DNA from 2 places in the Paenibacillus marinisediminis genome. Region 2 is predicted to be linked to the other one. Evidence: predicted binding sites of a transcription regulator. Region 2 holds the regulator's gene; the other holds the start of a gene.

Region 1 (23,264 bases), on a different contig from region 2:
ATCCTAGCCGTCGTCAGATGGTCCATCTGACGCTTGGTGACCATAAGCCGACTCCTCAGGATACGGTGTCGCATATGGCGGAGGCGCTTATCTACCGGGATGAGGCGTTGGCGCATCAGTATTTTAGCTTCAATCCGGGGTATATGAAAGGCACATCCCCTCGTCAAGTTGATTATCGAATCCATAAGGTCGAGATGGAAACGAACGGTCGGGCTGTGATTGAAGCGGATATGATGTACTCGTATCAGTATCCCTATTACAGAGTGGCGAGCAAACGATTTGTTCTATCCCGAGATCCAGATCGAGGTTATTTAATTGATGAGATGGAGGAGATATCCTCAATTGCCATGTCTCCGTGGGATGAAGGAGATATTTATATAGATGAGGACGGAAAAAAGGGCAGTTTAGTGTTGGCTCTGAACGATGTTCCTGTAGACGAAGGCTGGAGTAACAAGGAATTCACGCAGCTGCTCTATGATACGTCCGATCAAGGGGAAGCTCTCTGGTTTATGATAAAGCAGGAAGTAACTGCAGGAGAGCGGTTGCGTCTGATGAAGGCGGATCTAAAGCAAGGGACGTTTGAAGCTTATGGATGGATTGACGGCGCGCTGCATTCTAATGTGCTTTATCGTGATTCGGTTAGCGGTTATGCTGCCGCTGTAGTGCAGTTGGCGGATGGCAGCGACGATATTGTGCTCATCTCGACGACTGATGCTAACGCGCCAATCTTGACTATGCGTGAGATGCTTCAAGGTGAGCAGCCGAGCGAGCTGACGATCCGTCTGTTCAAGGAAGGCAAGCTGATCTTCGCTGGCGTGGTCGGGGAGAGGGATGTATTTTACACGTACAATGTTGCTGAGCAGTCGGGTAAGTAATTTCTCGTTAACTCCACTCCTGTGAGTGGTGGCGATGAGTGCTGTGACGGAGGGGATCTGCGTTATCTCTTCCGCAGGGGTGTGGCCAGCCAGGTTGACTGGGAAAGCGACTTGGTTTTCATGATCACTAATATTGAGATTGCTGATTATATCTTTAGCCAGGTAAGTTTGTGGAGTCAGATTTTTTGGGTGCTTTTTACTGCAATTTGTGTTGAGCATACAACGATAGTCTGCTTAGCGGACACACGATCCTTTATTTTCAGTAAAAATCAACATTTCACCATGCTCGCGGACCGTGGTTCCGTTATCTGTGAACAATCGACGTAGAACTGCCCGTTTTGAAGCAAATAAGGGCTTCTGAGTCCGGTAAACTTCAAATGTTCTGTTTTTTTGTGAAATAGCGGCTCCTGTGTCCGATTCCTCAACGGAAGAGGCTGATGCATGAATCAGGTTACTGTTACAGTTGTGCGAAAGCGGTAATTCCCCCGTTACAGCACTCCCACAAGCACGCGCGCGGGCTGTAACGGGTAAAATCCGCGTTATCTCATCCGCGGATTGGTTCGAGCCAGCCAGATAGGCGCCGAAAGCGGTGAATACCCCGTTACAGCCCGCCCAAGAGCGCGCACGAGGGCCGTAACGGGCAAAACCCGCGTTTATCTCATCCGCCGATTGGTTCGAGCCAGCCAGATAGGCGCCGAAAGCGGTAAATCCCCTGTTACAGCCCTCCCATGAGCGCGCGCACGATGTAACAGGTAAAACCCCCGTTAACCCTTCCGCGGAGCGGGGCGCCCTACCCGGAATCATACACATAAGCGTCCGCTCACAAAAAAAGAGGGGCGCGATGCCCCTCTATACACTACCTTCGTGCAAATTATCCCGATACCACTGTAGTATCCTTAGCTGCCTTCTTAGAGGCGGCTGTTTTCGTGTTGGAGCCGAAGAGCATCCATGACCACGAGAAGCGCGACAAGAGTCCTACGATGATCCAGGAGGCTGCTAGCGCTACGACAAATCCGCCGATCACGAAGATCGGATACAGCGTAGGTGATCCCCCATGCCAAGGGAACTTGCGATAGACGAGCAGGATCACAGGATGGAGCAAGTATATCCCGAAGGATACTTCGCCCAGATGATTCAACAGGCGTGTCCAGGCTCCTTTGGCGCGACGTTGTATCAGTGAACTGATCTGAATGAGAATGAGGCATGATAACAAGCTGTGAATGTTAAACAGCGCTTCGTATCCCAGTGAGTTCATCATCCATATTCTAAGGTTGTACCAGTACCATACTTGAACATGCGCGAGCGCTATAACGAGCCAGCTGAGCCATAATACGAAGTTCCACCATTTATGAGCCTTAGTAGCGGCTGGGTTGAACAGCGATTGGAGCCAAGCCTTGCATCGATCCCAGTTGATACCTATGTAGGATCCCAACATCCAAAAGCTGATATAAGACAAGAAAATGCTGCCTTTCTGCGGTACATGCCACTCATATTTATTTATGAGAATGAACGCCCATTGAATAGCAAGACCGATAACGATACTGTACTTCACAAATGTCTTAGAACGAGCGGCCATTAGATGAAGCGGGAAGAGTATGTAAAACTGTACGAGAACAAATATGTAATATAAGTGCGCATATGCGGATCCTGTGAGCAGATCCTCGACAAGGGCGCTAAGCGTCTTCATGTTCAATTGAACACCGTCGCGCATCACCATAATCAAAGCGAAGTAGCAGAGAGAGGCGATAAAGTACGGCACGAGTATGAACTTTAAGCGCTTGCTGTAAAAAGATAAGATGTTCGAACGTTTCAGTCCTTTATCCGCATAGTTATAGAACAGGACGAATCCAGTTAAGAATATAAAGGACGGGACCGCGAATTTAGAAAAAATGTTGGCGAATACATACCCATAATACAAGCTGGAAGTCTGCATATTGGCCACAGCCTGTGACGTTGCGTGAATCATCAGAACGGCTAAAATGGCGATCGCCCTGTAGAAAGATAGATATTCTATCTTCTCTCTTCTCATGTCAATGAACAACCCCTTCTATAAGCTTAGAGCTATCTATGGTACGTAAAACAAGGATACGGCACATTAAAGTGCCAATAAGGACAAACTATGTATAAACCAGCGCCATCCTCTATCATATAACGATGAAGTAAGAATGTCGTTAAAAGTTCGACATAGACTGAGCTATAACCTGCAAAAAACTTACTTTTTTTTGAGGTATTGATCTGAGTGCAGCTGCAGAGCAAGCTTTCAGCCAATTTTTTAGCTGATGTACGCTCTAACCTGCAACATTTTCCAAATCAGGCCCGTCTAGTCAATAGTTAAAAATTCCAATCGAATTAGTATCGGAGGGGTTCACATGAATACAGGGTGGAAGCGCCCATTAGCGGCGGCAGTACTAGGTGTTGCGCTTATATTCGGAGCAACTGGCGGGTTGGGCTGGAGCCAACCTAGCGTAGTGGAAGCGGCAGGTGATAGTATGCGTAATGTAGTTTCGGTAAATGGAATCGGAAGCTTGGAGCTGGACCCAGATATAGCTTACGTGAATATGGGCGTCATGACCAATGCCGAATCGGCAAGCAAGGCACAGGAGTTGAATGCGGCTGCATTCAATAAGGTGTATAAAGTGCTGACTGAGACGTACGGCATTAACGCGAAGGATATCAAGACGACTGAATTCTCCGTTCAGCCGCAGTATCAGTACAAGGAGAATCAAGAGCCGAAGGTTGTCGGCTATAACGCTGAGCATATGATCAAGGTGAATTATCGCGACATGAAGAAACTTGGCGAGTTGGTGGACGCGGCATCCAAGGCAGGAGCTAACCGCATTAACTCCATCAGCTTTGATGTGGAAAATCAATCAGGTGCTGAGACTGCGGCGTTAGAGCAGGCTGTTCAGCATGCGAAGAAGAAGGCGGAGGCGCTTGCGAAGGCTGGAGGACGTCAACTGGGCGCGGTGATCTCCATTACGGAAACGAGCTCCGATTATCGTCCGGTGCAGATGAACTATGACATGTTGGCTGCCAAGGCGGATTTCGCTGAGATGAAGTCAGCTCCGCAAGCAGGTCAAGTGCAGCTGCAGACGAGGGTGCAGATTGATTTCGAATTGAAGTAAGAACAGGTTAATACGATAGCTCAACCTATGCTCCAATATATGAAATAAGCATGAAGGCTCCTGATGCGTCAATGTCGGGAGTCTTTTATTTTTAGCCAAAAATGCTTTAAATTAGGGGGTAATTACCCTTTAGATGGCACAAATACATGAAATTCTAACTAATTCATGTATGGATATGTCGAATTTACACAAAACTAGTTGTAAGAGCAGTCAAAACAATGTATATTGAATATGCAAAAAAATTAATGCTGGGACGAGCAAGCCATACCAATGGATATGGCTTTTTTTAATGATATTGTATGACGTTGTCTACCGACGACGGGAAGGGGTTGATGTACATGATTGGTCTGGAAAATGTGGAAAAGCATTTTGCTGGGCACCCCGTTGTTCATCCCTTGTCTTTGACAATCGATGAGGGGGAGTTTTTAACGCTGCTCGGACCGAGCGGATGCGGAAAAACGACGATACTTCGCATGATTGCTGGATTTGAACAACCAACATCGGGTATTATTCGTCTCGATGGAGAAGATGTTACCCAATTGCCGCCGAACAAGCGGAATTTGAACCTGGTGTTTCAACACTATGCATTGTTCCCGCACATGACCGTGCAGGAAAACATTCAGTTCGGTCTGAAGATGAAGAAGATTCCGGCCGCTGAACAAAAGGAACGCATCGCTGAAGCGATCCGATTGACGCAACTTACAGCGTTTGCGAATCGCTACCCGCATCAATTATCCGGCGGTCAACAGCAGCGTGTTGCGATAGCTCGCGCCATCGCAAATAAGCCGAAAGTGCTGCTCCTTGACGAGCCGCTTGGCGCACTTGATTTGCAATTGAGGAAGAACCTGCAGGCAGAGCTGAAGCAGCTTCAGCGCAGTTTGGGAATTACCTTCGTATATGTTACGCATGACCAAGAAGAAGCGATGATGATGTCTGATCGAATCGTTATTATGAATAACGGTCGTATTGAACAGGTCGGTTCTCCAAAAGTTATATATGAACGCCCGGAGACGTTGTTTGCAGCTACGTTTATCGGTGAGAACAATATCTTCCATGAAGACAAGCTATTCTCAGTTCGTCCTGAGCGGGTACGTGTGTTAACGGATATCGAGGATGCTTCAAGACGCGGTACGATTCAAGATATCGTTTATCTCGGCAATATTCATAAATTAATAGTTCATCTAGATCAAGAGCAAGTCAGCGTTACAAGCGTGCTGGACTTTACAGATACACGGGAATGGAAGATCGGTCAGCAAGTTAGACTGACCTGGGATCCTCAGGATGAGGTGACAATCGGGCTATGAAGAAGCGCACATTAGGTATTGCCTCACCTGTCCTGTTGTGGTTTAGTTTCTTCCTAGTCATCCCGATGATTGCGGTGTTTGTCATCTCCTTTATGCAGCGTGACAACTTAGGAAACATCGTGTGGAGCTTTACGCTAGACAATTATGCGCGATTCTTTGATCCGCTGTATCTCAGTATTTTCTGGGATACCATTGTGTTGTCTGTAGTTACGACAGTTTTGTGCTTATTGATCAGTTATCCGCTGGCGTATTACATTACAACAGTTGGTCCTAAGGCTCAGAAATTTTGGCTCATCGGCATAACGATCCCATTCTGGATCAATTTCCTCGTCCGTACGTATGCTTGGGTTATGATTCTGCGGACGCAAGGCTTCCTGAATAATGGATTGTTGAGCTTAGGTCTTATCGATGAACCGTTGCAATTGCTCTATACGGAGGGCGCTGTACTGCTTGGTATGGTGTACACCTTCATTCCATATATGGTGCTGCCGATCTATGTTGCCTTGGAGCAGATGGATCGTCGCCTGCTGGAAGCGGCAAGCGACCTGGGCGCGTCAAACTGGCGCTCCTTCTGGCACATCACGCTTCCTCAGACGAAGTCTGGCATTATGACGGGCTCGGTACTCGTATTCGTTACGACGACCGGGATGTTTGTCGTCACCGATATTCTCGGCGGCGCGAAGTCGCAGATGATCAGCAACGTGATTCAGAATCAGTTCTTAGGCGCGCGAGACTGGCCTTTCGGTTCTGCGTTATCGATCATCTTTGTCATCAGTTCGCTAATCATTATTGGATTATTCAACCGCGCCATGCGTTCCAAGTACGAGGCATCTAAGGAGGCGAGGTCATGAAGACAGCATCAAAACGCAAGAATCCGCTGTTATCGATTCACTCGTACCTGATGCTTGCCTTTATCTATGTTCCCATTTTCCTGGTCATTATCTTCTCATTTAATGATTCGAGAATGAGCGCGAACTGGGAAGGCTTTACTTGGCACTGGTACGGCTCGCTGTTCCAGAATGACAATGTGTTAGAAGCGCTCAGCAACAGCTTGAGCATCGGATTCACATCAACTATTATTTCGACGTTGCTTGGCACCCTGGCGGCATTGGCGCTGCGCAATATGAACAGCAAAGCGCGGGTCGGCTTCGGGGGCCTGATGTATATGCCAATCGTTGTACCTGAGATCATTATGGGCTTGTCGCTGCTGATCCTGTTCAGCCAGCTCCATGTTCCGCTAGGTAAGCTGACGGTTATGATTGCGCATGTTACGTTCAGTACATCATTCGTATATGTTATCGTATCTTCAAGGTTAGAAAATATGGGCAAGCAATTAGAGGAAGCAGCCAGCGATCTTGGAGCAACAGAGTGGCAGACCTTCCGGTATGTCACTCTGCCTTCAATCTGGCCAGGCATTGCGGCTGGAGCGTTGATTGCGTTCACGCTCTCCATTGATGATTTCATCATCAGCTTCTTCGTAGCGGGTCCGAATTCGACGACTCTGCCGATCTATATTTACAGTTCTGTGAAGCGGGGGATCTCGCCTGAGATCAACGCTCTGTGTACCATCATGATATTTGTCAGCATATTGCTGATTATTCTGGCACAGTGGCTTCTAAACCGCGGCCAGGGGAATAAGCGCAGCTCCGTGCTGCCATTCTAATACTTTATTTTTTTCTATGAGAGGGGTAGTAAATTGAACAAAAAATGGTTTGCGGTCGTATTGGCCGGATTGTTGGCACTTACTGCGCTTACGGGCTGCGGTGAGAAGAAAGAGACTCTGAACTTATATAGTTGGGTTGACAACTTCGATCAGGACATGATTAAGAAGTTCGAAGAGGAGTACAACGTCAAGGTTAACTATTCTTATTTCGCTAACAATGAAGAGTTGCTGGCTAAGATTAAGGCTGGCGGTTCGGATTATGATCTAATCCAACCTTCGGATTATATGGTTTCTAGTATGATTAAGCAGGATCTTCTTGAACCGCTTAATATGAACAATATTCCGAATTTCCAATACGTTGCAGACACATTTAAGAACCCTGCATATGATCCAGGTAATAAATACTCCATTACCTACACATCTGGCGTCACTGGCATTGCTTACAACACGAAATACGTGAAGGAAGATATCGACAGCTGGGCTGATCTGTGGGATGAAAAATATAAAGGTAAAGTGCTGCTCTTAGATGACAACCGCGAAATCATCGGCATGGCGCTGAAGAAAGCCGGAAAGTCTAACAGCTCCAACAACGATGAGGATATTCTAGCTGCTGTAGAGGATCTGAAGAAGCTTGTACCTAACGTGCTTGCGTTCGATACGGACAGCATCAAGCAGAAGATGATGCAGGAAGAGGGCTGGATCGGCACTGTATGGTCCGGTGATGCGGCATTTATCGCTGCTGAGAATCCAGATGTGAAGTTCGTTGTACCTAAAGAGGGCGCTACGATCTGGTCGGACAACTACGCGATTCCAAAGGGTGCGAAGAACAAAGACCTTGCTGAGAAGTTCATCAACTTCATGCTGGACCCAGAGAACAGCGCGAAGAACTACGAAGCGATCGGATACAGCAACCCTGTAACGGAAGCGAAGAAGTATCAAAGTGAAAAGTACAACAGCAACACGATGATTAACTTGTCTGAGGAAGAGCTTTCCCGCACGGAATGGCTCCTTGACGTAGGTGACAAGATTCAATTGTACGACCGTCTCTGGACAGAGTTGAAGAGCGGACGTTAAGCTTAAGTTATACGTGAAGCATATATGCAATCCCTTGCTTGGAGCCTGTTAATGAGGCTTTGGGCAAGGGATTTTTGTTTTTCGCTACTCGAAGCTTATTCAGTCTTTATGAAATTTTAAGGTTCAATTCAGTTTGATTTAATGTACGGGCGTTATTCTAATTATGGACCGAATGACAGATGACGATTTTCGAGGGAGGGTTGCCGCGCTAGTTCATATCCTTGAGTAGTAGGATTTGATCCGATGATCAAGGGATCCGTTTTATCTTTCTCATGGTTTACAGTTTACCCCTAGAACATATATTGACCGCATCGTCTCGTGAAACGATGCGGTCCTTTTTTTGTCTGGACAATTACCTATGGAGATTAATGACTATATACAAAAATCTAATGTGGCACAAAGTTCAATATGTTAGGATAATGAAGTAATGATCATATGAAGCAGTATAATTTATAATATTAAATAAATTCGGGGGGGTGTTGCCGGTATGCTGAATTGGAAACGGAGTAGGATGCGTGTAGTAAGCACATTCACCTTAAGCATCATACTGTGCGCAATGCTGCTGTCTCAACCCGTGAAGGCTGAACCTAAGCCTCAGGCTGATGATACATATCATATTGTTGGATTAGGAGACTCTATCACCTTTGGTTACGAGCCAGGTATGTACGATGATGCGACGCGCGAGCTGCTGCGTCCCACATACGGTTACGTAGATCGCCTTTATGAGCAAGCGTTGATTCATGGCCGTGCCGCGATGGTCAATTATTCTATACCCGCACTGACAAGCGCTGGCCTGAGGCATATGATGGAAGCGGTTGAAGCTGGGGCTAACGTGAGAGTGTATGACCTTCAGCCGGACTTGAAGGGCTTGAACTTGCCAGACGTTGTGTTGAATGTTGCCGAGATTCAAGCAGATCTGCGGCGGGCTGATGTGATTCCGATAACGATAGGCGGAAACGACGTACTTTGGCTGTTGAGCGACTGGCAGAATAGTCAGCCGGCACAATTGGTGAAGAGCGTAGAGGAATGGTTTGATACATATACAGACAATGTCGCTGCGATTCTGGCGGCGATCCAGCAGATAAATCCAGATGCGATGATCATTCTCGCAGATCAATATCAACCGTTTCCTTCCTTCGTGATGGATAAGGATAATTATGCTAAACTGCAGGAATTGACAACAGCTTACTCAACCACAGTCGCCCAAGTGGCACGGGATGCGAATGAAGGCGGCATGAACGTGAAGGTCGTGTCGCTGGCGCAGCGATTTGAAGGCAAGGAGCTGCTCATGACACATATGTTAAAGGGAGATATTCATCCGAATCCACGCGGTTATGAAGCGATCTCTGAACTGTTCGCGGAAACGATCTGGGGTGAATATCGTCCATTAAAGGCACCTGCCGCGGGCAAACCGATGAACATTATCGTTCAGGGTGAGATTATGGATACGCCTTATAAGCCGATTCTGCTGCAAGGAAAGAATTATGTCTCGGTCAAGGATATCGCGAGTGCGATTGGTGCTGAAACGACATGGGATAGCAAGGATTCCAGTATAACGGTCTCCAAAGAAAATAATGTAGTGGTCATGAAGGTAGGATCGTCTTCCGTGCAAGTCAATGAGACGAAGGTTGATGCGGGTGCGCCGGTGTTCCTGCACAAGGTCGGCCATGAAGCTAAGACGTATGTTCCACTCAGTCTCCTGAGTACGGGTCTGGGACTCGACGTTCAATACAGCAGCAAGCTAAGGACGGTATTTATCAATCTCTAATAATAGCCAAGCAAAAGCCCGCATCGTATCTGCTCACGATGCGGGCTTTACTGTTACCGGCTTAGATCAGGTGCTTCTCCAACACTTGATCGACAAGACCATAGGCTTGCGCTTCATATGCCGTCATAAAGTTGTCGCGGTCTGTATCCTTCTCAATACGCTCTAACGGCTGACCAGTGCGCTCGGACAAGATCTGATTCAGCTTATCGCGCATCTTCAGGATGCGGCGAGCGCGAATCTCGATGTCGCTTGCTTGACCTTCTGCTCCGCCAAGCGGCTGGTGAATCATGACTTCACTGTTAGGCAGCGCGAAACGCTTGCCCTTCGCGCCAGCGTTAAGTAGGAACGCGCCCATCGAAGCGGCCATACCGACACAGATCGTAGAAACGTCTGGTTTAATATGCTGCATCGTATCGAATATCGCCATGCCTGCTGTAATAGAGCCGCCAGGGCTGTTAATGTAAAGATGAATGTCCTTCTCTGGGTCATCTGCTGCTAAGAACAGAAGCTGAGCAATGATGGAGTTAGCTACTACATCGTTGACCTGTGTTCCCAAGAAGATGATGCGATCCTTTAAGAGACGAGAATAAATATCGTAGGCACGTTCGCCGCGATTCGTCTGTTCGACAACCATAGGTATTACACTCACGTATACCCCTCCTCAGCTTCAATATAAACCATTTATACGACCCTTAAACGGTTGGAAATTAGAATTAATTTCTCTAAGAGCCATAATCCTATAATAACGAAGATGAGGGTAAAAGTCAAAGATAGTCAAACTCTAGTTTGTCCTTATTTATGAGCTGTATTCAGCAAATATCTAAGAATATATGAAAAAAACATCTCCAATCTTCTCCCTATGCGTGAGGAGACGATCGAGATGCTTTCGATCTTAGTAGCCTTCAATATTCATACGTTAACTTCATTATCAGGCATCAACGAGAATGGTATGGCGCGCCCGCAAGGAATCGAACCTTGATCTCAGGCTCCGGAGGCCTACGTCATATCCATTGGACCACGGGCGCTTACAACATCCTTCTTACAAAAATGATGCATTTTTTATTATAGTGGAATCATGCTAAAAGTGCAACCGTTAACTTTTTATGGAAGAGTGCCGTTTGCCATTAATGAAGTGTATTCTTTATGTCGTTAACTTCAGACCGATGATCCCTACGACGATACAGACGAGGAACATCATCTGAGTGCGGTTGTACTTTTCCTTAAACCAGAACATGCTGACTAATGTAATGCCGACCGCACCGACCCCAGCCCATACCGCATAAGCGACACCTGCAGGAATGACCAGCATGGCTTGCGTAAGGCAGAAGAAGGATAGGACAAGACCCAGAGTCATCACGATCAACGGCGTCTTTCTCTTAAATCCATCTATATATTTCATAGCGATCACGGATATGATTTCTTCAAGACCTGCGATAATCAATAAGAGCCATTCCATAATTAAGCCTCCTCCTTATCCTTCGTTGACAGCTTCATGCCTATGATGCCAACAAGCAGAATAATCAAGAAAGCAATCTGAGGCAGGGAATAAGGCTCTCCAAGCGAGATGCCTATAATATAGGTGCCTATCGTACCAATCCCGACGAACACCGTGTACGCGATTGCGACAGGCAGCTTCTTATAAGTCTGAATCAGCAAGACATAGCTGATGGTGATCAATGCGAATATTCCAACCCATTCCATGGGTGTTGAAGCGTACTTAAGCCCCGATGCCCATACAATCTCGAGTGCTGCGGCTATAAGAACTAGAATCCAAGCCAAAATCATCTTCCCCCATTCATGTTGTTTCACTAATCTGCAGCGGATGATGATTAAGAACGATACACTTATACGGTTCGAATCACGCCTAACGAGCGTTCCATTGCTTGCAGCAGTGTTTCCTTAATGATGTTAATGTCCTTTTCAGATTTCCCTTGAGGGATATCTACAAAATGAGCAGTCTCTGCCGAAACCTCTACCATGTTGATAAGCATGCGTACCATATAAGGAATATGGTAGTTTACTTCGATCTCTCCCTGATCCAACGCTTGCTGAACCTGTTCTCGGAACCAGATATAGTACGGTTCATAGATCTCCTCCCATCGTGGGAAGGAATGATGATACGCAAGTCCGGAATAGCATAGCAGGATAACCTCCTTGAAGACCGCGTTCATCTCAAAGGTTGCATTTATAATGGCATGCAGCTTGTCCGACAACTTGGTTAACCCAGCGGTGTCCTTCTGGATGCGGCTGAGCAGCTGCTGCAGGATATGGTCGGCTACGGCGGGAACGAGATCATTCTTGGTTGGAAAATAGAGATAGAATGTCCCTTGCGCTAATCCCGCGCGTTTGACAATATCGCTGACAGACGTCTGTTGAAACCCTTTTTCCATAATGAGAGATAGGGATGCTTGAAGCAGTGCTTCTCGTTTCACTTCTTGTTTAGGTTTCAATCAACAGTTCCTCCCTCAAAAATGACTGACAGTCATTCATTTATATGCTAAGTCTATGCTTCTTACTGGACGAAGTCAATTTCGGTTAATCGTGGCTAATCACGGTTAATCCTGATTATCGGTGATGGGCATACCATATGGATGTGTTTCCTCCGACATACGCCTGCTTCCTTCATTAAATTTTCACAAGTTATGGGCGGGTATGCACATTTCATATGTCAGCGGGACAACCCTGAAATCCCTTGCTGCAGCAGGGATGAATAAGTTTGAAGCTAATAGCCCATTCTAGATGCGGGATACTTGCAACTTGAAGGAATTTTAGGTAGAATAATGGTGGGACATAAAATGTGACAGAGGGACATTTTGAGTCCAGTCATCATCTACACAGTTTCTGGGAGTGCAGGAGTGGAGAGAATTGCGTGAATGGTTAGAGATAAATAAACGTCTGCTGCCCGACCTATTGGAACTGTTGAAGAAACGCTATACAATTCTGTACCAGATCATGATGTCGGATATGATTGGTCGTCGAACACTGGCTGCATCCTTACAGATGACAGAGAGAGTATTGCGGGCCGAAACCGACCTGCTGAAAGCGCAAGGTCTCATTGAGACAGAGACCGCCGGCATGCGTATCAGCGAGGAAGGACGCAAGCTTGTCTTGCAGCTTGAACCGCTTATGCGGGAATTGCTTGGTACGCGTCACCTGGAAGAGGCTATTCGCGAGGCCTATGGGTTGAAGCAAGTCATCGTCGTTCCCGGCGATTCCGACCTCACCCCGGCAGTCAAGCAAGAATTGGGCGGAGCAGCATGCAATGTCCTCAATCGGTGCATAAGCAAAGATGATGTAATTGCTGTAACCGGCGGATCCACATTGGCCGCTGTAGCAGATCAACTAACGAACTCAGCACCCCATAAGGGGAATTGGTTCGTACCTGCAAGAGGCGGTTTAGGTGAGAGCTTGGAATATCAAGCGAACACGATTGCTTCTATGATGGCGAAGCGATACGGCGCACAGTATCGATTGCTGCATGTGCCGGATCTGATAAGCGAAGATGCATATCAATCGCTGAAGCAGGAGCCTAACATTCAAGAACTGTTGCGTGTCATACGCGAAGCCCGAATCGTCATTCACGGCATAGGCGACGCGCTTATTATGGCGAGACGCCGCAAGGTCGATCCGAATACGATCGACTCCTTAAAGAGTGAAGGCGCAGTGGCCGAAGCATTCGGTTATTATTTTGACCGTGACGGGCATGTTGTACATACGATGCTCACATTGGGATTGCGTCTAGAAGACATATCCCGAACAGAGGTCGTGATCGCCGTTGCAGGCGGTAAGAGCAAGGCAGAATCCATCGCCGCTGTATTAAAGGCTGGTCATGAGAGCATACTCGTGACAGACGAAGCCGCAGCGAATGAGATTGCCAGACTAAGTGGTCTCGACGTGCCTACGAGCCGTCTTGAGCAATAAATAACATTTCAAACACAAGGAAATGGGAGGAATCATCAATGGTTAAAGTTGGTATTAACGGTTTTGGACGTATCGGTCGTAACGTATTCCGTGCAGCATTGAACAACTCTGAGGTAGAAATCGTAGCAATTAACGATCTTACAGACGTTAAAACGCTCGCTCACCTGTTGAAATATGACACAACTCAAGGCACTCTTGATGCAACTGTAGAAGCTAAAGAAGGCGCTTTGGTTGTTAACGGTAAAGAAGTTAAAGTATTCGCTGAGCGCAACCCAGAAAACCTTCCTTGGGGTTCTGTAGGCGTAGAAATCGTTGTTGAATCCACAGGTATCTTCACAGCGAAAGAAAAAGCACAACTTCATATGCGCGACACAGTTAAGAAAGTTATCATCTCCGCGCCAGCTACTAACGAAGATATCACAATCGTTATGGGCGTTAACGAAGACAAATATGATGCTGCTAACCACAACATCATTTCCAACGCATCTTGCACAACAAACTGCTTGGCGCCATTCGCTAAAGTAATCAACGACAAGTTCGGTATCGTTAAAGGTATGATGACAACTGTTCACTCCTACACTAACGACCAAAACGTACTTGACCTGCCGCATAAGGACCTTCGTCGTGCTCGTGCAGCAGCTGAAAGCATCATTCCTTCCACAACTGGTGCAGCTAAAGCAGTAGGTTTGGTTCTTCCAGAACTGAAAGGCCTATTGAACGGTATGTCTATGCGCGTACCTACACCTAACGTTTCCGTAACTGACCTCGTTGTTGAACTGAAACAAAACGTTACAGTTGACGAAGTTAACGCAGCTCTTAAAGAAGCAGCTAACGGAGCTTTGAAAGGTATCATGAACTACTCCGATTTGCCGCTTGTATCCCGTGACTACAACGGTGACCCAGCATCTTCTACAATCGATTCCTTGTGCACTATGGTTGTAGGCGACAACATGCTGAAAGTAGTTTCCTGGTACGACAACGAGTGGGGCTACTCCAACCGCGTTGTTGACTTGGCAGCTTTCATCGCAGCTAAAGGCCTGTAATATCATAGCTTAAACAATCAAAGAGGGGACACCGCCGGAGAAACCCGTGAGGGTCTCCTCTTTCATTCCATATAGGCTTTATTTATATGTAATATTGAACACAAGTTGGCTTGGTGAAGACACTTCCCATTTCCTTATTGGTAGAAGTATATAAACCAAGTCTCTTACAGATATATAACCATTTTTAGAACCGAACACCTATATATAGATGATGATTCCATCAACCATTGCATAGAAACAGATATAAACCATACAAGATCAATAACCGAGTATCAGGATTCGATAGGAGGAACATGGAGATGAACAAGAAGAGTGTACGTGATGTGGACGTAAATGGTAAGCGCGTATTTGTACGCGTTGATTTTAATGTGCCGCTTGAAAATGGCAAGATTACAGATGACACACGGATCCAAGAAACACTGCCTACGATCAAGCACTTGATCGAAAAAGGCGCGAAAGTGATACTGGCGAGCCATATGGGCCGTCCAAAAGGTGAAGTTGTAGATTCTATGCGTTTGACGCCTGCGGCAGCTCGTCTGAGTGAACTGCTTGGCAAGCCGGTGAAGAAGCTGGACGAGTCCATCGGTGAGAATGTGAAAGCTGCGATCGCTGAGATGAACAACGGTGACGTTGTTGTACTCGAAAACGTTCGTTTCCACAAGGGAGAAGAGAAGAACGATGTGGAATTGGCGAAGCAATTCGCAGAACTAGCTGACTTGTTCGTGAACGATGCATTTGGTGCAGCACACCGCGCGCACTCTTCTACAGAGGGCATTGCTCATCATATCCCTGCAGTAGCAGGTCTCTTGATGGAGAAAGAACTTAGCGTATTGGGCAAAGCTCTATCCAATCCAGAGCGTCCATTCACAGCAATCGTGGGTGGATCCAAGGTTAAAGATAAGATCGATGTTATCAATAAGATGCTCGAAATCGCTGACAACGTGATTATCGGCGGCGGATTGGCTTATACTTTCTTCAAGGCTCAAGGCTATGAGATCGGAGACTCCTTGTTGGATGAGTCGAAGCTGCAAGAATCTCTCGGATTCATGGAGAAAGCGAAAGAACTCGGCAAGAACCTGTACCTCCCAGTTGATATTGTTACTGCTGACGATTTCAGTGCTTCCGCGAATACAAAGGTTATTAATGTTGAAGAAGGTATTCCTGCTGGTTGGGAAGGTATCGACATCGGACCGAAGACTCGTGAGATCTATGCTGATGTAATTAAGAACTCCAAGTTAGTTGTATGGAACGGACCAATGGGTGTATTCGAGATTGATCCATTCTCCCACGGTACTCGCGCGGTGGCTGAAGCTTGTGCGGAAACGAACGGCTACACAATCATCGGCGGCGGCGACTCCGCGGCTGCAGTTGAGAAGTTCCAATTGAAAGACAAGATGAACCATATCTCTACAGGCGGCGGCGCTTCCTTGGAATTCATGGAAGGCAAAGTATTGCCAGGCGTTGTTGCATTGAACGATAAGTAATTGAGTAAACAGGCGGCAGCTCTCGGGCTGCCTTCTGAATGAGGAGTGAAACAAGTGAGAAAACCGATCATCGCAGGTAACTGGAAGATGTTCAAGACGGTGCCTGAGGCTGTGGCATTCGTTGCTGACGTTAAAGGCAAAGCAGAAGTTGAAGGCGTAGAGAGCGTAATCTGCTCCCCATTCACGAATCTGCCGGCATTGGTCGAAGCGGTTAAAGGCACGTCCATTAAGATTGGCGCTCAAAACCTGCACTTCGAAGATAACGGCGCGTTCACAGGTGAGATCAGCGGCGTTATGCTGAAGGATCTCGGCGTTGACTATGTGATCATCGGACATTCCGAGCGTCGCGCTTACTTCTGTGAAACAGATGAGATCGTGAACAAGAAAGTTCATGCATCATTCCGCCACGATCTGACACCTATCGTTTGCGTGGGTGAATCGCTCGAGGAGCGTGAATCCGGCAAGACAAACGACGTTTGCAAAGTGCAAACAGTCGGCGCATTCCAAGGCGTATCCGCTGAGCAAGCGAAAGAAGTTGTCATTGCTTATGAGCCAATCTGGGCAATCGGTACTGGCAAATCTTCTTCCGCTAAAGATGCTAATGAAGCTTGCAGCTACATCCGCAGCGTAGTTCGCGATCTGTACAATGATGAAGTAGCACAAGCTGTACGCATTCAGTACGGCGGCAGTGTTAAACCTGAGAACGTCCGCGAGTATATGGCGGAAAGCGATATCGATGGAGCTTTGGTAGGCGGCGCAAGCTTGCAGCCAGCATCCTACATCGCTCTTGTGGAAGGAGCGAAATAAGATGTCTACTCCAAGACCGGTAGCACTTATTATCATGGACGGTTTCGGTCTACGCGACACAGCTAACGGCAACGCAGTCGCACATGCGAAGAAACCGAACTATGACAAATACATGAGCATGTTTCCGCATACGACGTTGACAGCTTGCGGCGAAGCCGTTGGCCTTCCAGAAGGTCAGATGGGCAACTCCGAGGTTGGACACTTGAATATCGGCGCGGGCCGCGTCGTATATCAAGACTTGACTCGTATCACGAAGTCTATCCGCGAAGGTGAATTCTTCGGGAACGAAACATTGCTCGGCGCTGTGAAGAACGCAAAAGACAACAACAAGGCCCTGCACATCTACGGCTTGTTGTCTGACGGCGGCGTTCACAGCCACATCAACCATACACTTGCGATGCTCGAGCTCTGCAAGAAGGAAGGCTTGACTGAAGTTTACGTGCACGCGTTCCTGGATGGACGCGACGTTGCTCCAGACAGCTCCCGCGGATATGTCGAGACGCTGCAAGCGAAGATCAAAGAGCTTGGCGTAGGTAAGATCGCAACGGTTCAAGGCCGTTACTATGCGATGGACCGCGACAAGCGTTGGGAGCGCGTTGAGAAGTCGTACCGTGCGATGGTATACGGCGACGGCCCTAAATATCGCGATCCAATCGAAGCGATCACGAAGTCTTACGAGCAATCCGTTTACGATGAGTTCGTAATGCCTACGGTTATCGTTGACGAGAACGATCAGCCGGTCGGCTTGATCCAAGACGGCGATTCGATCACTTTCTTGAACTTCCGTCCTGACCGCGCGATTCAATTGTCGAACGTGTTCACGAACCAAGATTTCCAAGGATTCGATCGTGGCGAGAAGTTCCCTAAGAACTTGTACTTCGTCTGCTTGACGCTCTTCGCTGAGACAGTCGGTGGATATGTAGCCTACAAGCCGAAAGAATTGGACAACACGCTTGGTGAAGTTCTCGTACAGCACGGCAAGAAACAGCTTCGTATCGCTGAGACGGAGAAGTACCCGCACGTTACGTTCTTCTTCAGCGGCGGTCGCGATGTTGAACTTCCTGGCGAGAAGCGAGTTCTGATTCCTTCTCCTAAGGTGGCAACATACGACTTGAAGCCTGAGATGAGCGCGTACGAGGTTGCTGAAGCAGCTGTGAACGAGATCAATTCGGATCAGTTCGATACTATCATCTTGAACTTCGCTAACCCTGATATGGTTGGTCACTCCGGTATGCTGGAGCCAACAGTCAAGGCTGTTGAAGTGACAGATGAATGTATGGGTAAAGTAGTTGAAGCTGTATTGGCTAAAGGCGGAGTTTGCTTGATTACAGCCGATCACGGCAATGCGGATATGGTATTTGATGAGCAAGGTCGTCCATTTACTGCGCATACGACGAACCCAGTACCTTTCATCGTAACAGATGCTAATGTACAACTGCGTGAAGGCGGAATCTTGGCGGATATCGCGCCAACAATCCTTGACTTTATGCAGCTGCCTAAGCCTGCTGAGATGACTGGCGAATCGATGATTAAGAAGTAAGGCAGCAGCTCGAACACGAACGAATGAACATGCCGATGAATGGGTGAAACATTTTGCGGTATGCTACAATAAAGCTAATTCATGACATTAAAGGAGATTGAACGATTATGACAATGATTATGGACGTATACGCTCGCGAAGTACTTGACTCTCGCGGTAACCCTACAGTAGAAGTTGAAGTTAAATTGGAATCCGGCGGCTTTGGCCGTGCAATCGTACCTTCCGGTGCTTCCACAGGCGCTCACGAAGCTGTTGAGCTTCGCGATGGCGACAAAGGTCGTTACATGGGTAAAGGTACTGAGAAAGCTGTAGCTAACGTTAACGACATCATCGCTCCAGAAGTAATCGGTATGGATGCTCTTGATCAAGTAGCTATCGACCGTTTGATGATCGAATTGGACGGAACACCTAACAAAGGTAAATTGGGCGCTAACGCAATCCTAGCTGTATCCATGGCTGTAGCTCGCGCTGCTGCACATGCTCTTGATGTGCCTCTTTACACTTACCTTGGCGGATTCAACGCTAAGCAATTGCCAGTTCCAATGATGAACATCATCAACGGCGGCGAGCATGCTGACAACAACATTGACGTACAAGAGTTCATGGTACTTCCTGTAGGTGCTCCAAGCTTCAAAGAAGCACTTCGCATGGGCGCTGAGATCTTCCATAACTTGAAATCCGTATTGCAATCCAAAGGCTTGAATACAGCTGTAGGTGACGAAGGCGGCTTCGCTCCTAACCTGTCTTCCAACGAAGAAGCAATCACAACAATCATCGAAGCAATCGAAAAAGCTGGTTACAAGCCAGGCGTTGACGTATTCTTGGGTATGGACGTTGCTTCCACTGAGTTCTACAAAGACGGTAAATATACACTTGCTGGTGAAGGTAAATCCTACACATCCGCTGAGTATGTTGACCTTCTTGCTTCTTGGGTTGAAAAATATCCAATCATCACAATCGAAGACGGTATGTCTGAAGATGACTGGGATGGCTGGAAATTGCTTACTGAAAAATTGGGCGACAAAGTTCAATTGGTTGGTGACGACCTCTTCGTTACAAACACTGAGCGTCTTGCTACTGGTATCGAAAAAGGAATCGGTAACTCCATCTTGGTTAAAGTTAACCAAATCGGTACACTTACTGAAACATTCGATGCAATCGAAATGGCTAAACGCGCAGGCTACACTGCGGTTATCTCCCACCGTTCCGGTGAGTCCGAAGACAGCACAATCGCTGACATCGCAGTTGCAACTAACGCTGGCCAAATCAAAACAGGTGCTCCTTCCCGTACAGACCGCGTTGCGAAGTACAACCAATTGCTTCGCATCGAAGACGAGCTCGGCGGCGTATCCCGTTATGAAGGCTTGAAATCCTTCTACAACTTGAAAAAATAATTGGCTTAGCCAATAGCAAGAGCCCACATCCTACCCAGAGCGGATGTGGGCTCTTTTTCATGTGTGCGCTGGATGGATGATAGATGATGTACGGTACAAAGAGCTCAAAGTGATCAGGATTGTTGTATAAAGTGCACCAATATGAGCTGCAAATGACCTAGTTCCATAGAATTGTTGTACAAAATACAACAATGTCTAGCGATTAATCATGAAATGAGGGGGAATGGATGGATTATGTTGTATAATGTACAACAATATCCCTATTATCGTGGATCATTTTAAGTATTGTTGTATTGCGTACAACATTTTACCGAATATGTTGCCATTCATCTTGCTGGATCAGTTATGGGCTTGTCGTCTGGAAATCAACACATGCTGAGGAGGGATTTGTAATGTCTATGAGTGACGGGGAAATACGAATTCGCCCGGTGAAGGAAGAAGACTTGTATGAGCTGTGGGAATTCGGGTACAAGGAAGAGTCGCCGGAATGGAAGCGATGGGATGCGCCATATTATCCATTGGAGAGAATAACTTATGAGCAGATGCTGGAGAAGAAGGATCGCTACATAGATCGAGACCATTACTGGCTTATTGAGATCAATGATCGGACAGTCGGCATCGTCAGCTGGTACTGGGAGCATGAGCCCTCACTGTGGCTAGAGATGGGGATCGTCATCTATGATCCTGTATATTGGAGCGGAGGCTATGGAACGCGTGTGCTGCGGATGTGGACTCGGCGTCTGTTTGAGACAATGCCGCTGGTCAGAGTCGGATTTACGACATGGTCTGGCAACGCTCGCATGATGAAGGTGGGGGAGAAGCTTGGAATGACGCTCGAGGCAAGGCTTCGTAAATGCCGGTACTACGATGGACAGTATTATGACTCCATTCGTATGGGTATTCTTCGCGAGGAATGGGTTGCTCATGAAGAGTATGAAGCTAATCGAGCACAAGCTTCAGCCCTCACATGAGCTGATTTTGGAGCTGCGATGCAGGTTTTTGACGCCTCATCTGAGATAGACTTTTCGATGATGGTGAGCTCAAGGTTGTCCATTCCTAGTTCTACAGCTATTCGATGAAATCGATAGCTATCTACAAGGGCTGGGAGCGGACACACGAGCCGCTATTTGCAGCAAACGCCACTAATTCGCCATGCTAGCGGACCGTAGAGCCGTTATTTGACCTGAATAAGCCGGTTAGTGCTAGTTTTGAAGCAAATAGCGTCATCTGTGTCCATTAGCCCTCAAAAAATACCCCGAAATCATGAAATAGCGGCCCCTGTGTCCGTTCAAGCGCAGATCATACGACCTTGCTGTCACCGTATGTGCTATCGGATAAAAAGACCGCTGACTCAGTCTTTTAGAACAGCCCCTTTGATATGTCGCAAGACGGAAGAGTGGCTGGACCTAAGACTAGTTTTACGTTTAGTACCTTGCATTGTTCAGTACCGTACCATATACTGTAATTAGCTACTACACAATGAACAATACTGAATATAGCAACTCACGAGAGATGTGAAGTTGGAGGTGAACGCATTATGAAAGAAATCATTCAATTCAAGAAAGGTGTGCTCGGCTTGTGCGTGATGGTTCTCATTAATCAACGAGATCGTTACGGCTTCGAGCTTGCCCAGCAAATATCGAAGCATGTTGACGTAGCCGAAGGAGCGTTATACCCTGTGCTGCGTCGAATGGTGGTAGATGGACATTGTACGACTTACCTTCAAGAATCGACTGAAGGACCGCCGCGTAAGTATTACAAATTAACTCTTGAAGGTAAAGAGTATATGAATCAGCTCGTTGCGGAATGGAAGAGCTTCGTTGACGGGGTTGGCGCACTGCTCGATAGTGCCGCAGATGATGATACAGATGATCCTATAGAGCATGTGAAGGGAGATAGGGGTGAACGCGATGAATAAACGTGAATTTATGATCAGACTTCAATATGAACTGCGTCCGCTGCCAGAGAAGGAGCGCGTTGAGATATTAGAAGAATATGACGCGCACTTTGAGTTCGGCAAACAGTTAGGTAGAACGGAAGAGGAAATTGCCAAGGAGCTTGGAGTGCCGGAGGAACTAGCAGAGGAATTGCTCGGAGATGGAGCGCGTTATGAACAGCCCTCGTACGGGGGATATGCTCAGAGCCAAGGTATGCAGGGGCCGCCGCCACAATATCCGCCGCCGCACGATCCCTATGCATATAGAGGTGATCGACATCAGGCGCCTCCATATCAAGGCCAGGGTCCATACCAGGGACAGCAGGCTTATCCTGGTCAGCCTCCTTACCCGCCGTATGAGCCGTATCCGCAGAAATCAAGCTGGTCAGCTAGAATATTTGGCCTGATTGGAATTGGATTCGCAAGCCTCATTCTGGTGCCGCTTCTTATAGCCTTTTGGGGTGTGGTTGTGTCACTCGTTGCGGTAGCGGGTATTTTACTGCTGATGCCAGTTATTTATGCCGTTAAATTGCTGCTTGGCGGTCCATTCTTCGGTGGAGAACTTAGCGTGGTATTGATAGTGTTTGGACTTGGTATCTTCTTCAGTCAGTTCATGGTATGGTTCGTGAAGGTGTACGGCAAGCTCAACTTGGGATATGCAAAATGGATCGTTAATACCGCTAAGGGGGGGATTTAATTGAAACGAACATGGTTTAATATTCTCGGCGTATGCTGTATCCTGCTTGGTATTACCGGCTTGTTCATCTATGGAATTAATCCGCTGCTCCCTTCTAGCGCAAGGGGGGAGGCGTTGGAAGAGTACAACGGCTCAACCTCAAGTAATGGTGAAATAAGTAACGATGAACGTAATCAGCTCTATCGATACAAGAACAAGTTTGAATTCGATAATGAGCAGCTCACCAGCTTAAAGGTCAATGCTGATATGGGCGACGTTAATATCAAGTGGGCACTGGATAATGAAAGCTGGATTGAAGTAAAAGGTGAGGCTACGAAGGATGTAATTGATCGAATCGCTCAAGCGGAGATCAAGGGCGGCGAGCTTCAATTGAATTACAACTATAAACGACAATCATGGGAATTCATACAGCTATTCAATATGGGCTGGCAGCATCATAAGCACGAGATTGTGATTCATGCCGATAAGGACTTTGTGCTTAAGGGATTGGAAGCTGATCTAGCGATGGGTTCGTTCGAGATTGACGGCGGCCGATACGATCGGATGAAGGCCGACTGTGATATGGGACAGATGGAAGTGCGCAATATCGTCGCTAACTACGCTGAATTGGATGCAGCGATGGGGCAAGTCGTA
Region 2 (9,216 bases):
GCGCAACCCCGAAAGAAATAACATCGGATAATGAATCCAATTCCTTTCCGAATTCGCTCTGCGCATTAAGTGCTCGAGCCACTCGGCCATCAAGACCGTCTAACAGCATCGCGATAATGACCATCAGTGCTGCCAAGTTATAATCATCATGAAACGCAAGCATAATGGCAATGATTCCGAGAAACAAGTTACCGATCGTAAACAAGCTCGGAATGGACTTTGTAATCATAGGTTCACCTCTGGATTTACTATGCCCAACGTCTGTAATTTCATATTTGGTAAATAAGATCTAAGATTAAATCTGTCTGTCAATAAATACCTGTTCTTGGATTCGCTTCAGACCTTCCTTGATGGTGCGGGCACGCACTTCACCAATTCCGTCAACTTCGTCCAACTCTTCGATCGTCGCCATCATCACTTGAGGCAGCGAGCCAAAGTTGTCAACCAGGTTCTGAATGACGACGTTCGGCAAACGCGGGATCTTGCTCAAGACACGATATCCTCGCGGTAAGATAGGTTCATCTTGAGTAGCCTGTGTAGCCGGGTATCCAAGCATACGAACCAGATGGTGGGCGTCAAGCAGTTCATCTTGTGTACATTTCTTCAACTGTGCAAGAATATCTCGAATCTTCTCATCGCTATTCTCACGAGCATAATCTTTCAATAGCAGCCATGCATCGTCCTCTGTGTTGCTCACAAGCTCTTCTAGCTGCATGCTGATCAATCTGCCTTCGGTTCCAAGTTCGTTGATGAAACGCTTGATCTCCATCTTAATACGTAACACCATCTCAATCCGTTGCATAACATTGACAACATCATACAGTGTTACCAACTCTTCGAACTCCGAAGCGGTTAAATTGGTCAACCCTTGCACAAGAACAACTTTATATTTTTCCAATGTCTGAATCGCTTGGTTCGCCTTCGTTAGTATAACACCAATTTCTTTAAGCGAGTAGCGCAGGCTTCCTTGGTATAGCGTGATGACATTCCGTCTCTGGGATATCGACACGACGAGCTTGCCTGTCTGCTTCGCCACACGCTCCGCTGTACGGTGTCTAATTCCCGTTTCAATCGACGGTATGGAGGAGTCAGGAATGAGCTGAGTGTTCGCATACAAGATACGTTTCATATCCTCACTCAATATGATGGCACCGTCCATCTTAGCAAGCTCATATAAGTAACTCGGTGAAAAATCACAGTTAATGGAGAAGCCTCCGTCTACAACTTCCATTACTTCAGGGCTGTACCCCAGAACGATCAGCGCTCCCGTCTTAGCGCGCAATACGTTCTCCAGTCCTTCACGAATCGGTGTACCCGGCGCAACAAGCTTGAGTAAGTCGTTGATGATATCTATTTTATTTTGCGTCTCTTTCATTCTCTATATATGCCCCCTAACTTAACGCCGCAGTTAATGCTTCTGCAACGGTATTCACCCCGATGATCTCAATATGCTTAGGCTGTGTCCAACCACGCAAGCTATTCTCAGGCATAATAATTCGCTTAAATCCGAGCTTCTCCGCTTCCTTCACTCGTTGTTCCGCTCGTGAAACAGCACGAACCTCACCTGTTAACCCGACTTCGCCAATGACGACATCAAACGGCTGGGTCGGCGTATCACGAAAGCTTGAGGCAATCGCGACAGCTATTGCTAGATCGACAGCAGGTTCATCCAATCGGATACCGCCCGCTACGTTCACGTACGCATCTTGATTCTGAAGGAACATCCCCATCCGTTTCTCCAACACGGCGATAATGAGTGCCAGTCGATGATGGTCGATTCCAGTCGCCATTCGACGTGGCGATGGAAAGTTAGTCGCTGCTACCAAGGCTTGCATCTCAACGAGTACTGGACGAGTACCCTCCATACTTGCAACAACGATAGAACCTGAAACACCAAGCGGACGTTCTTGCAGAAACAGCTCGGAAGGATTCTTAACCTCAACGAGCCCGCCTTCGGTCATGTCGAATATCCCCATCTCGTTCGTAGACCCAAAACGGTTCTTCACTGCACGCAGAATCCGATACGAATGATGTCTTTCACCCTCAAAGTAAAGCACGCAATCCACCATATGCTCCAACAGGCGCGGTCCTGCTATCGCGCCTTCTTTGGTTACATGACCTACAAGAACGGTGGCAATGCCTCTGCCCTTGGCAACCCGCATAAATGCACTCGTACATTCACGAACCTGCGCAACACTTCCTGGCGCGGATTCTACTGAGGGCTGGTAAACCGTTTGAATGGAATCAATGATAAGGAAATCCGGCTTCATCAAATCAATTGCTTCTTCAATATATTGCAAATTCGTTTCACTTAATACGAATAATCGTTCCGACAAGGACCCCAGCCGATCAGCTCGAAGCTTGGTTTGACGCATGGATTCCTCACCAGATACATACAATACCTTCAAGCCGCTGCCAGCGACCGCATTCGATGTTTGAAGCAGCAGCGTGGACTTTCCGATTCCAGGGTCACCGCCAACCAGAATCAGCGAGCCTGGGACGATTCCGCCGCCTAATACTCGATCCAATTCGGATATCGTTGTGCTGACACGCGGTTCACGACCACTTTCTATATGTATGATGGGTTGTGGCTTTTCTTTCGTCTGAGTGAGGGTCGAGGATACGCCGGTGGTCTTAACGACGGTTTCACGCTCTTCCACCATCGAATTCCATTCATTGCATCCTGGGCATTTGCCCATCCATTTAGGGGATTCATATCCACATTCTGTACAATAAAACTTGGTCTTGACCTTGGCCATGACAGCCAACAACTCCTGTCTAAAAGCTCAATAATTTCAAGTTTACCACTTTTAAAGAGTGGTGGAAAGAAGTGTGACAAAAAAACGGGTCCAGAGGACCCGTTTTTCGCTGCTAAATATGAGGAATTGACCGTTATTCGTGAATTATCGCTATATTTGAGCAATTATGTTGTAACTTCAGGTTTAACTTCGTTGTTTAGGACGACCAGTTGGCCTTCCTGCTCGTCAATCGTTACCGAATCTCCCTTAGTTATCGTGCCTCTCAGGAGTTCTTCGGACAATCGATCCTCGATGTGCTTCTGAATCGCGCGACGTAATGGACGAGCTCCATAAGCTGGATCATAGCCTTCCTTAGCCAAGAAGAGCTTCGCTTTATCCGTGAGCGCAAAGTTAATGTTCTGTTCGTTCAGACGCTTCTTCAGATCGTCTGCCATCAAGCTGACAATCTCACCGATGTGCTTCTCATCAAGAGAGTGGAATACGATAATCTCGTCGATCCGGTTCAAGAACTCAGGGCGGAAGCTCTTCTTCAGCTCACCCATGACTTTATCCTTCATGTTGTTATAGTCACGACCGGAATCTTCCGTTGCCGTGAAGCCAAGTGTCGTATTGCGTTTAATCGCTTCAGCGCCAACATTCGATGTCAGAATGATCAACGTGTTGCGGAAGTCTACAATTCGTCCCTTGGAATCCGTCAGGCGTCCGTCTTCCAGCACTTGAAGCAGGATGTTGAATACTTCTGGGTGAGCTTTCTCAATCTCATCCAACAGTACGACGGAATAAGGCTTGCGACGTACTTTCTCCGTCAGTTGTCCGCCTTCTTCATAGCCTACATATCCTGGAGGCGCCCCAACTAGACGTGAAGTGGAATGCTTCTCCATATATTCAGACATATCGATGCGGATTACGGCGTTCTCATCACCGAACAGAGACTCGGCAAGCGCTCTGGCCAGCTCTGTCTTACCGACACCAGTAGGTCCAAGGAAGATGAAGGAGCCCATCGGACGCTTCGGATCCTTAAGGCCTGCACGTGCGCGGCGGATTGCACGGCTGACTGCTTTAACAGCCTCGTCTTGACCAATCACGCGCTTATGCAGAATATCTTCCATCTTCAGCAAGCGTTCCGTTTCTTCTTCCTTCAGCTTAATAACCGGGATTCCCGTCCAGTTCGCTACGATCTGAGCGATGTCCTCAGTTGTTACCTCGGAGTCCATACGACCTTGCTTCTCTTTCCATTGGTTGCGCACAGTTTCAAGCTCTTCGCGCATCTTCTGCTCTGTATCACGCAGAGCAGCAGCTTTCTCGAATTCCTGGCTCTGTACGGCAGCATCCTTCTCCTTACGGATATCTTCAAGACGCTGCTCAAGCTCCTTCAGATTCGGCGGAACCGTATACGAATTCAAGCGAACCTTAGAACCAGCTTCATCGATCAGATCGATCGCTTTATCTGGCAGAAAGCGGTCTGTGATATATCGATCAGACAGCTTAACCGCATGCTCAATCGCTTCATCCGAGATCTTCACACGGTGATGCGCTTCGTAACGATCACGCAATCCCTTTAGAATCTGGATCGCTTCTTCCGGAGTAGGCTGATCAACTGTGATCGGCTGGAAACGGCGCTCCAAGGCAGCATCCTTCTCGATGTATTTGCGATATTCATCCAATGTCGTCGCACCGATACATTGCAGTTCGCCGCGAGCAAGGGATGGCTTCAAGATGTTAGAAGCATCAATCGCGCCTTCTGCGCCGCCCGCACCGATCAACGTATGCAGCTCATCGATGAACAATATAATATTTCCCGCTTGACGAATCTCATCCATAATTTTTTTCAAGCGATCTTCGAATTCGCCGCGATATTTCGTTCCGGCTACGACAGAACCCATATCGAGCGTCATTACACGCTTATCGCGCAACGTTTCGGGAATCTCATTCTGAATGATCTTCTGCGCCAGGCCTTCTGCGATCGCAGTCTTACCAACCCCAGGCTCGCCGATCAACACAGGGTTGTTCTTCGTACGGCGGCTAAGAACTTGGATCACGCGTTCGATCTCCTTGCTACGGCCGATAACCGGATCAAGGTTGCCTTCCTTCGCGATCGCCGTCAAGTCACGCGCTAAGCCATCCAACGTTGGTGTGCTTACGTTCTGCGGCGTGCCATGATGGCTGGACACCGCTTCGCTGCTGCCAAGCAGCTGGAGCACTTGCTGGCGCGCTTTGTTCAAGCTGATGCCTAAATTGTTAAGCACGCGCGCAGCCACGCCTTCACCTTCACGGATTAGGCCAAGCAGGATGTGCTCGGTACCGACATAAGTATGACCGAGCTTGCGCGCTTCATCCATCGACAGCTCGATGACTTTCTTCGCACGCGGCGTATACGCAATATTCGTAGGCTGCTCTTGACCGCGGCCGATGAGCGATTCCACTTCGTCTTGTATTTTATCGAGGCTCAAACCCAGAGCGACCAGCGCTTTCGCAGCAATTCCTTCACCTTCACGAATCAGACCGAGCAATATATGCTCCGTACCGATATTGTTATGTCCCAAGCGGACTGCTTCTTCCTGGGCCAGTGCCAGCACTTTCTGTGCTCGTTCTGTAAATCTACCAAACATCATCCACTTGCACCTCCATTTATAATGAATAATTTATCTTTCAATAAGAACAAGCTTTAGTTATGGTTACTAATCATATCTCAACCATTCTGTCGTTCCTTGCCCAACATCTCACGAACGAGTCGAGCACGATAAATATCGCGTTCATCCGCATTCATCTGTCTATTATAAATATGCTGCAGGAAGCCAGACTGGCTCATTACCATTAATTCATTCAACATCGTAGGGGATACTTCCTTCAATATCTGAAGATCTGACCCCAAACGAATATCGGACAAGCGCTGCGCGGCTTCCTTAGACTCCATAATCGCCGCATGCTTCAAAATACCGTATGAACGGCACACCTTATCCGTGATTCGTGTGATATTATCTTGACGGAGCTGTTCCCTGGCATTGCGCTCATGCTCAATAATTTGCTTCACGACTCCATATAAATTATCGATAATTTCCTGCTCCGTTTGACCAAGTGTGATCTGGTTTGATATTTGAAACAGGTTGCCGATCGCTTCGCTGCCTTCTCCATACAAACCGCGAACCGTGAGTCCGACTTGAGATACAGCCTGCAGGATTCGATTAATCTGCTTCGTAAGCACAAGCGCAGGCAGATGCATCATAACCGAAGCGCGAATACCGGTACCCACATTTGTCGGACAACTGGTCAGATAGCCATGCTTCTCATCAAAGGCATATTCCACCTGCTGTTCAAATATATCATCAATCACATTAGCCGCTTCCCAAGCTTCTACAATTTGCAGTCCTGGGTACAGACATTGAATGCGCAGATGATCCTCTTCATTGATCATGATGCTGACAGATTCATCATCCTTCAGGATCAGTCCGCCGTTGCGCGACTCATTCGCCAGGTTCGGGCTAATCAGATGCTTCTCAACCAGCACCTGCTTCTCCATATCATTTAAGTCAGACAACCTCATCATCTGAAAATGTCCCAGCTCTTTGAACTCAGGAGTCTCTCCTACCTTCGATAATAGCATTAGCGATTCCTGAGACTGCTGATTAGTCGCCAACAGTGGAAATGGCAGCCCATGTATGTTGCGAGCGATGCGGATACGGCTGCTGATGACGATGTCGCTGTCTGGCCCTGTTCCGCGCATCCAATCGCTTACTGGCTGTTCCATAAAAGAATATGTGGTCATTCGCTACCTCCTCCTTCAATGAAACGGAGTTCCGTCTTGTACGATTAAGTCCATGTATGATCAACTGAAATAGAGAGATGAGAATAGCAAGTGCAGATTGTACTTTAATGACTATTCATAAGATCATTCATTGGATGCCTGTGTATCCTTAGAGCACATCTCTTGCTCCAAATTGCGAATCCGGTCTCTCAATTCCGCTGCCTTCTCAAACTGTTCATGCCGGATACTTTCATGAAGCTCATGTCGAAGCTCTTCCAACTCACGCTTACGTTTCATCAACCCACCGCTGCGTCTTGGTATCTTCCCAACATGAACGGTGTTCCCGTGAACTCGTTTGAGCAAAGGATCCAAGCGTTCACCAAATGATACATAGCAGTGGTCGCACCCGAAGCGTCCCATTTTACTAAATTGTGAATACGAGATCCCGCAGTTATCACAGCGAGCCGTTTGCGATTTAGCAGGCGATTGTCCAGTTGTATTCGACTGTGCAGCTCCACCTGTTAAGTCAAAATCGAGCAAGCCAGACAACAGATTATGAATGGAGAATCCGTTAGGCGCGCCTGGGATAAGTTCGCCTTTCTCACGTGCGCAGCTTTCACAGATGTGAATCTCTGTCTTCTGTCCGTTAATAATCTTCGTAAAATGCAATGTAGCCGGCTTCTGACCGCATTGTTGACACAACATCTAATCGTTCCTCCTCCTGATCCAGCGTTATGAACGCTTTGTTGTTCAAGCTTTGTGAACGCCTGTGTCCGTTACTAACTCTTCAACCTGACGCCACCCATGTACACAGCTATAATTTGGATTGACCTAGTAAGGTTAGCAGCATCGCTTTCAGCAATCGGGCGCGTATCTCATCTCGATAAGGAAGCTTCAAGGCAAGGGTATCGCGAGACATAGCCGCACGAAGCAGATTGGCCTCTCGATAGGTGATGACCTCAGCCTCTTCCAAACGATATATGAGTCCATCTGCCGCCCCCTGACTTATACAGTCTCCAATGGTATCGCACACATGGGTCTGAATCGTTTGCTGAGCCGGAAGGGATATTCGCTGAATACGAACATAACCGCCGCCGCCTCGCTTACTCTCAACCAAGTAGCCCTTTTCAAGGGTAAATCGCGTATTAATCACGTAGTTGATCTGTGAAGGTACGCATGAGAATTGCAGCGCCAGATCGTTTCGTTGAATCTCAACTGCACCTTCTTGACTATCCATAAGCAGCAGCTTAAGATGCTGCTCAATGAGATCGGAGATGTTTCGCATGTTCACTCTCCTTCCCGTCTATGTTACTCACATCATTACCTGCTGAAGAGAGATATACCTATATAAGGTTTAACCATCTTATCGACTGGTTATTCGATAAAGGTCAGTATTCGTTGACTTTGACTTTCTTTGACCTTGATTATATTATATGCCATTTCATTATATTTGACAATATTAATTATGCAGTGTATCTGGTTGGATCAGCGAACTTATACACTGTTGCGCTAGCGCGTGATCCGGGCATCACAAGGGTAAAATGTGCGGATGTACGCGTGACTCCACTGCATGTTAACTCATATACGGATATATGGATAGCTTGGCTAAGATGCAGCTAGTGCACACAGTTTGACCAATACTGGTAATACGGTATTTCCCTGTTACAGTGTGTCTGGGATTGCAGGATTCAGAGATAACAGGGTAAAACCCTCTTATAGGAGTAATCTCGAGTGGGAAATGGGGTCAGCGAGTGTGATAACTGGGTTTATCCCGGTTAGAGCGAGCTGCATGCCACTGGCTTACTGAAATAACGGGGAAATTACCTCTTAGGGAATAACAAGGCGATCACTATGGAGTCAATGGGTGCGATGATGCTGTCGGAGTACACAGGTTATTGCTTGGTATACGATGCGATATCTAGGATATCGAGATCTGATGGAATGTCACAAGGATGCATGGGAGTATTCTTAAATTTCGAGTATATTCGTCATTTGCTGCATACAGCAAGTGTGGGATTTCAACTTTCATATGTTCATTCACGTCAAATTATGAACACACTTATGCACAGATGCCTTAGATATTGCTCTAATATTTCTTAATATCCTCTTGGAAAATGTGAACAATCGAAGACCTTTCCACAAATGGTGGATAAAAAGTGGACATGTGAGTGGATATGTTGCTAAGTTTCAATGGTTACATGGAATAATAAGAGGCAATATGCTGTTAAGAATGTTATACACATGTGGAAAGTTTACGAAAAATAGCGAATCCTTCCTCAACTTGTGAATAGTTATGGAAACTCCCTGTCGATTCGAGTCCAACATCCGCCCGGGTTCGCTCGATGCTGTCCTTTTGAGGAACTCCTCTATCGTTATCATCAGGCATGTTTCATGTGCCGTATATCTGAACCAACTGCATTTCGTGCAGCTAGTATGTAGTGTCTGTATGTTGGCTGAGTGCTTACTGCATAATGTACATTTATTTCAGCTACTTTAAAGTTCAATGCTCAATTCTGGCTGAAATAAATGCCCGAAATGCAGTTAATTTGTGTTTTAGGGCTATCCTCCGTGCAATTAGATGTACAAAATGCATCTAGCCCGTGTGACACAGTTCCTATGTACGTGTACCTCAACTAACTGCATATCGTGCAGCTAGTGTGTTGCAGTTGGACGTCGGCTGAATGCTTACTGCATAATGTACATCTATTTCAGCTA

Evidence for each region. Region 2 encodes CtsR, which represses protease genes until heat stress. Its sites were predicted from a motif close to ATGGTCAATAAAGGTCAAACA; they were not measured.
Region 1: clpP (ATP-dependent Clp endopeptidase proteolytic subunit ClpP) is a predicted target of CtsR. The motif match lies at 10,570-10,590, and genes of this name have one in related genera.

Annotation. Positions count from the first base shown of each region.
Region 1 covers NZ_JBTGUH010000014.1:45,305-68,568, forward strand. The annotation lists gene ACXX53_RS20785 (hypothetical protein) at 1-875, shown strand, start outside; gene ACXX53_RS20790 (acyltransferase) at 1,747-2,904, opposite strand; gene ACXX53_RS20795 (SIMPL domain-containing protein) at 3,245-4,000, shown strand; gene ACXX53_RS20800 (ABC transporter ATP-binding protein) at 4,333-5,304, shown strand; gene ACXX53_RS20805 (ABC transporter permease) at 5,301-6,155, shown strand; gene ACXX53_RS20810 (ABC transporter permease) at 6,152-6,967, shown strand; gene ACXX53_RS20815 (ABC transporter substrate-binding protein) at 7,001-8,041, shown strand; gene ACXX53_RS20820 (stalk domain-containing protein) at 8,529-9,809, shown strand; gene clpP (ATP-dependent Clp endopeptidase proteolytic subunit ClpP) at 9,871-10,458, opposite strand; tRNA gene ACXX53_RS20830 (tRNA-Arg) at 10,760-10,834, opposite strand; gene ACXX53_RS20835 (DMT family transporter) at 10,951-11,265, opposite strand; gene ACXX53_RS20840 (DMT family transporter) at 11,268-11,588, opposite strand; gene ACXX53_RS20845 (TetR family transcriptional regulator) at 11,654-12,259, opposite strand; gene ACXX53_RS20850 (sugar-binding transcriptional regulator) at 12,675-13,730, shown strand; gene gap (type I glyceraldehyde-3-phosphate dehydrogenase) at 13,769-14,773, shown strand; gene ACXX53_RS20860 (phosphoglycerate kinase) at 15,073-16,257, shown strand; gene tpiA (triose-phosphate isomerase) at 16,312-17,064, shown strand; gene gpmI (2,3-bisphosphoglycerate-independent phosphoglycerate mutase) at 17,066-18,604, shown strand; gene eno (phosphopyruvate hydratase) at 18,712-19,998, shown strand; gene ACXX53_RS20880 (GNAT family N-acetyltransferase) at 20,391-20,969, shown strand; gene ACXX53_RS20885 (PadR family transcriptional regulator) at 21,536-21,916, shown strand; gene ACXX53_RS20890 (DUF1700 domain-containing protein) at 21,909-22,631, shown strand; gene ACXX53_RS20895 (DUF4097 family beta strand repeat-containing protein) at 22,632-23,264, shown strand, end outside.
Region 2 covers NZ_JBTGUH010000018.1:251-9,466, reverse strand. The annotation lists gene pssA (CDP-diacylglycerol--serine O-phosphatidyltransferase) at 1-229, opposite strand, end outside; gene disA (DNA integrity scanning diadenylate cyclase DisA) at 296-1,375, opposite strand; gene radA (DNA repair protein RadA) at 1,392-2,759, opposite strand; gene clpC (ATP-dependent protease ATP-binding subunit ClpC) at 2,924-5,371, opposite strand; gene ACXX53_RS21960 (protein arginine kinase) at 5,449-6,522, opposite strand; gene ACXX53_RS21955 (UvrB/UvrC motif-containing protein) at 6,646-7,206, opposite strand; gene ACXX53_RS21950 (CtsR family transcriptional regulator) at 7,316-7,786, opposite strand.